2 regions of the Mesorhizobium sp. Pch-S genome follow, and region 1 is predicted to be linked to the other one. Evidence: predicted binding sites of a transcription regulator. Region 1 holds the regulator's gene; the other holds the start of a gene.
The links. The regulator HrcA, encoded in region 1, represses chaperone genes, less so after heat shock. The targets are predictions, from matches to a motif close to GTTAGCACTCNCNNNNNGNGAGTGCTAAC.

Region 1 (3,189 bases):
GACAAAAGCATCGCCCTTGTACTCCGCGGGGAATTGCCTGCCTTCATAGAAGGCAATGCCGAGCGGCGCCGAATGCGCCTGGATCAACACATCCGGCACCGTCACCTTGCCGGCGAGGTCGCGGCGGGTGCCGGCATGGCGGGGGTCCTCATTGTCGCCGATGTAGTACCAGGGCCAGCCGTAGAAGGCGCCCTGTTTCACCGAAGTCGCGTATTCGAAGGGTAGATTGTCGCCCAGCGCATCGCGTTCATTGACCACACACCAGGGCTGGCCGGTCGCCGGCTGGACGGTGAGCCCCGAGCAGTTGCGCAGACCGGTGGCGACGCTTCGGCGGTTGCTGCCGTCCGCATCGAAAGCAAAGAGCGCGGCACGGCCACGTTCGTAACCCCATGCCGCTCCGAGCGGCTCGTTAGGGGCCCATGCCTTTGGCCCTCCGGGAGGATCGCCCAGGTCTTCGGCAACGTTGGACGCCGACCCCACAGACAGATAAAGCGTCTTGCCATCTGGTGAAAAAGCGATGTCGCGGGTCCAGTGACCGCCGTCGGGAATGTCCGCGACAACGGTCTCCGGCTTTCCAGAAGCCTTCAGATCGCCGTCCTTGTAAGGAAAGCGCACGATGCTGTCGGTGTTGGCGATGTAGACCCAGCGGGGATTTTCGGACGGGTGGAAGGCAATGCCATAAGGTGAACTCAGGCCTTTGGCGTAAATGGCTTCTTCGGCAGGCTTGGTGCTGCCGTCGCCGGGCCGGTAGAGCCGAACCTGGTCGGCGCGGCTGTCGGCGACGAAGATGTCGCCGTTCGGGGCAACACGGACGGCGCGCGGATTGCTGATGCCAGAAGCGATCAGTTCGGCTGAAAAACCGGCAGGCAGCTTCGGCTCTGCGTTCTTTGGCCGCCGCACCTCGCCAGGGCTGTTGGAAGCGGAATCGGACACATAGGGTCTGGGCAGATCCTGCGGCGTCAGCAGGCGCCGGGTGCCGGGCTTGTCGGCGCGCCAGCCGCCGAAGGCAGCCTCCCCTTTCAGAACCTCGGACTGCTGGGCGAGAGCCAGAGACACAGGCGCTACGAAGAACGGAACCAGCAAGGCTGCAACGGCACGTTTCACATCATCCTCCTTCGCCCACCAAGGGGAAGATAGGATGGGAGACGCATCGGCGCATCACAACTGACCGTGAAAAGATGTAGCCGTCAGGCTTCCGCGCCGAAGCCGGCTTCCAGCCTCTGTTCCAGTTCGACAAGGTCGGCGGGCAGCGGCAGCCCGAGCGCGCGCAGTTCGGAGAATTTCTCGCGCAACTGTTCCTGGATTTCGTGCTCGTCTTCCGGCTGATTGACCATCTCCTGCAGAAGCAGGCTGATGCGGGCCTTGATCTCTTCCAGCGCCATGGTGTTCCCTCCTGGCTGGCAGTCTCAGCTATTATCGCAGCATGCGCGAAATCAGCTGCGCCGTATAGTCCACCATCGGCACAATCCGGGCATAGTTGAGGCGCGTCGGACCGATGACACCGAGGGCGCCGACGACGCGTGCATCCTTGTCGCGGTAAGGAGCGACGACCAGCGACGAGCCCGACAGCGAAAACAGCTTGTTTTCCGAGCCGATGAAGATACGCACACCCGATCCCTGTTCGGCGAGGTCGAGCAGCTGGATCAGCCCGTCCTGCGCCTCCATGTCCTCGAACAGGCGCTTCAGCAGCTCGATGTCGGCCTGGGCGGTGACATTTTCGAGCAGATTGGCGCGACCACGCACGATGAGGCGTGCCGGCAGGCCGCTCTCGGCACCGGCCCAGACGGCGAGGCCCTTTTCGACCAGATCCTGCGACAGCGCATCAAGCGCAGTGCGGGTTTCTTCCTTCAGCCGGGAAATTTCGCCGCGTGCTTCGGCCAGCGTGCGGCCGCGGATATGAGCGTTGAGAAAATTCGATGCCTCATGCAATTGTGACAGCGTGATGCCGGCCGGCAGGTCGATGACACGGTTTTCGACATCACCGCCATGAGAAACCAGCACCGCCAGGGCCTTGCCCGGCTCCAGCTGGATGAACTCGATGTGCTTCAGTGCCACTTCCGCCTTTGCGGCCAGGACCAGTCCGGCACCACGCGACATGCCCGACAGCATCTGGCTGGCTTCCGTCAGCATGTGTTCGAGCGACATGCCCTCGCCCGAAGCCTTGACCTGCGTCTCGATGGAACGGCGCTCGTCGTCGGTGAGATCACCGAACTCCATGAAGGCATCAACGAAGAAACGCAGGCCCTGCTGGGTCGGCAGCCGTCCGGCAGAAATGTGCGGTGCGTAGATCAGGCCGAGATGCTCGAGGTCGCTCATGACATTGCGGATCGTGGCCGGTGACAGCGACGAAGGCAGGATGCGCGACAGGGAGCGTGAGCCGACCGGCTCGCCGTCCCTGAGATAGGATTCGACGATGCGCCGGAAGATGTCGCGCGAGCGTATGTCGAGCGGCTGGAAGGCCGGCGATTGCATGATCGGATCGACGATGGGTTTGGTCATCGGGCACAAGATCTCCAGGGCCAAGGATATAGATTGCAACCGGGGCGACGCAAGCGACCCGTTTTCCTTTGCGCCCGATCCTGCATGGGGCTACAAGCCGGCCACGACTCCAAAACCAAGAAGAAAGAGCTTTGATGCGCCCCTCCAAACGCCAGCCTGATGAAATGCGTGCGATCTCCTTCGAGCGCGGCGTTTCCAAGCACGCCGAAGGTTCCTGCCTGGTGAAATTCGGTGACACGCATGTGCTGTGTACGGCCAGCCTGGAGGAGAAGGTACCGGGCTGGATGCGCAACTCCGGCAAGGGCTGGGTGACGGCCGAGTACGGCATGCTGCCGCGTTCGACCGGCGACCGCATGCGCCGCGAGGCTTCCGCCGGCAAGCAGGGCGGCCGCACGCTGGAAATCCAGCGCCTGATCGGCCGCAGCCTGCGCGCCGTGGTGGACATGCAGGCACTGGGCGAGGTGCAGATCACCGTCGACTGCGACGTCATCCAGGCCGACGGCGGCACCCGCACGGCGTCCATCACCGGTGGCTGGGTGGCGCTCCATGATTGCCTGCGCTGGATGGAAGCACGCCAGATGGTGAAGCTGGACAAGGTGCTGAAGGACCACGTCGCTGCCATTTCCTGCGGCATCCATGACGGCCAGCCGGTCATAGACCTCGACTATCTCGAGGATTCTTCGGCCGGTA
Region 2 (3,189 bases), 1.7 Mb from region 1:
GGCCGGCGGACCGATTGCCACCGTCTATCACTACTTCCCGAACAAATCGGCGATCCTGGCCACGCTTTATGAGCGCTTCTCCGAGGTGACGCGAGCGCGACAGCAGGAGATTGCGGCAGACATCGACGGGCTGGAGAGCATGATCGCGGCTTCAGACAGGATGCTCGACGACTATTACGAACGCGTTGCCGGAGACCCGGCCATCCAGGACCTCCAAAACGCCATCCAGGCCGACAAGGCACTGCAGAACCTCGACATCGCCGAAACGCATCATCAGGCCGATGTCTTCTGCGACCAGCTCGTGCACCTGCTGAAGCCGGAGCGGCGCGAGGCATTTCGGCGCCTGGTGTTCCTGTTCTTTCAGCTTGCGGGTGGCGTCGTTCGGCTGGCGCTGACGCAGGACAAGGCGGCGGGACAACGCACGATCGAAGACTACAAGTCGATCATCCATGGCCAGTTGCGCACATTTTTCGACTAGGGCAATTCCAGGAAAAAGTATGTTTCCGCGGAAGACGGACATGCCCTGATCGTGCCTCGCTTTTGGGCACGCCCCTCGGAACTGAAATACCGGGAATCAGGCCATGGCTAAAATGATGTGGGCCTGGATCTTTGCGACGATCTCACCCTGCCCGTGTTTTTCCGCAATTGCCCTTGCGACATAGTCGGTCGCAGCATCCAGTTTTCCCGCATCCCTGGCCTCGATCTCGGTCCTCAGCACGGTGCCCTTGCAGTAGGCGACAGCCGGTAGCATCGGCGAGGATGCGCGGCTCTGTTCTGCCCTCGTATCGATCTCGATGTGAGAAAACCCTGCGTTCTCCACGTCGCTACGGATCAGTTCCCTGTCGTGATAGCCGTGCGGCGTGCGTGCCAGGAAACGCGGCGGATCGTTTGGAAAGACTTCAGCGAGAGCATTCGTCACTTCATTTGCCAGGACATTCTCCTCGATGCGATCCCATACGCTGAACAGGAAATGCCCGCCGGGCTTTAGCACCCGTTTCGCTTCGCCATAGGCCGCCACGCGGTCGGGAAAGAACATCGCCCCGAACTGACAGCAAACGAGATCGAAGGCGGCATCCTCGAAGGGCAGCGCCAGAGCATCTGCCTGCCGCCATGTGACACGGTGGTCTGGCTCCTGCCTGGAGGCAGCGTAGTCCAGCATCGGCTGATTGAGGTCGGTCACCACATATTTTGCGTCAGGAGACAATCGTGGCGCCAACGCGCGGGTGACCACTCCGGTACCGGCAGCGATTTCCAGAACGGCGCCGGGCGAGAAGGAAACAACGCGTCGCGCAAGATCCCCGGCATATGGCTCGAAAATCAATGGCACCATATGGCGATCATAGTTCTCGGGTATAGAGCCCGCGAAGACCTGGTCCGCTTTGAGCATGGCCATCACCCGCCGTTCATGGATGCCGTGAGATTAGCATATTTTGCCCCAGCAGGATCGGTGTGGCCGGAGAGCATCCTCCAGAGACTGGAGCAGCCAGGATAAAACGCCAATTTCATGCGGCCAGATGCCGCGCTGCACCTTGACTCTCACCATGGGCGGGATTATCTCACCGCCACGTTAGCACTCACCCACAGAGAGTGCTAACCGAAGGTCCGGCAGGGCCGGACGGAGGAAATTCTTTCTCACCTTTCGCACCGAGGAAATCAAATGGCAAAGTCGAAGTTCCGCCCGCTTCATGACCGCGTGGTCGTTCGCCGGGTTGAATCCGAAGAAAAGACGGCTGGCGGGATCATCATCCCGGACACCGCCAAGGAAAAGCCGCAGGAAGGCGAAGTCATCGCCGTCGGCTCGGGCGCTCGTGACGAGGCCGGCAAGCTGGTTCCGCTGGATGTCAAGGCTGGCGACCGCGTCCTGTTCGGCAAGTGGTCGGGCACCGAAGTGAAGCTCAATGGTGAAGACCTTCTGATCATGAAGGAATCCGACATCATGGGCATCATCGGCTGATCATCCGCCGTTCATCCGCACCATCCAATCTTGATTTCGGGCGCTTAAGCCCAGGAGTAAAAAATGGCTGCTAAAGAAGTAAAATTCTCCCGTGATGCCCGCGAGCGCATGCTGCGCGGCGTCAACATCCTCGCCGACGCGGTGAAGGTCACCCTCGGCCCGAAGGGCCGCAACGTCGTCATCGACAAGTCGTTCGGCGCCCCGCGCATCACCAAGGACGGCGTCACCGTCGCCAAGGAAATCGAGCTTGAGGACAAGTTCGAGAACATGGGCGCCCAGATGGTCCGCGAAGTCGCTTCGAAGACCAACGACATCGCCGGCGACGGCACCACGACCGCAACGGTTCTCGCCCAGGCGATCGTGCAGGAAGGCGCCAAGTCGGTTGCCGCCGGCATGAACCCGATGGACCTGAAGCGTGGTATCGACCTCGCCGTGGTTGAAGTCGTTGCCGCCCTCGGCAAGGCTTCGAAGAAGATCAAGACCTCCGAGGAAGTCGCGCAGGTCGGCACCATCTCGGCCAACGGCGACGAGTCGGTCGGCAAGATGATCGCCGAGGCGATGCAGAAGGTCGGCAACGAAGGCGTCATCACGGTTGAAGAAGCCAAGACCGCCGAGACCGAGCTGGAAGTCGTCGAAGGCATGCAGTTCGACCGCGGCTACCTGTCGCCCTACTTCATCACCAACCCGGACAAGATGATCGCCGAGCTTGAGGACGCTTACATCCTCCTGCACGAGAAGAAGCTGTCCAACCTCCAGGCCATGCTCCCGGTTCTCGAAGCCGTCGTGCAGACCTCCAAGCCGCTCCTCATCATCTCGGAAGACGTCGAAGGCGAGGCTCTGGCCACGCTGGTCGTCAACAAGCTGCGTGGCGGCCTGAAGATCGCTGCCGTCAAGGCTCCGGGCTTCGGCGATCGCCGTAAGGCCATGCTGGAAGACATCGCTATCCTCACCGGTGGCCAGGTCATCTCGGAAGACCTCGGCATCAAGCTTGAAAGCGTGACGCTCAACATGCTCGGCCGGGCCAAGAAGGTCCGCATCGAGAAGGAGAACACCACGATCGTCGACGGCGCCGGCAAGAAGGCCGAGATTCAGGGCCGTGTTGCCCAGATCAAGCAGCAGATCGAAGAGACCACTTCGGACTACGACCGTGAGAAGCTCCAGGAGCGTCTCGCCAAGCTGGCTGGCGGCGTTGCCGTTATCCGCGTCGGCGGTGCGACCGAAGTGGAAGTGAAGGA

Region 2: a site for HrcA is predicted at 1,567-1,595, ahead of groES (co-chaperone GroES). Genes of this name have one in related genera too.

Annotation. Positions count from the first base shown of each region.
Region 1 covers NZ_CP029562.1:495,028-498,216, forward strand. The annotation lists gene C1M53_RS02360 (sorbosone dehydrogenase family protein) at 1-1,080, opposite strand, end outside; gene C1M53_RS02365 (hypothetical protein) at 1,188-1,382, opposite strand; gene hrcA (heat-inducible transcriptional repressor HrcA) at 1,414-2,499, opposite strand; gene rph (ribonuclease PH) at 2,634-3,189, shown strand, end outside.
Region 2 covers NZ_CP029562.1:5,441,076-5,444,264, reverse strand. The annotation lists gene C1M53_RS25445 (TetR/AcrR family transcriptional regulator) at 1-478, shown strand, start outside; gene C1M53_RS25440 (class I SAM-dependent methyltransferase) at 575-1,387, opposite strand; gene groES (co-chaperone GroES) at 1,658-1,954, shown strand; gene groL (chaperonin GroEL) at 2,018-3,189, shown strand, end outside.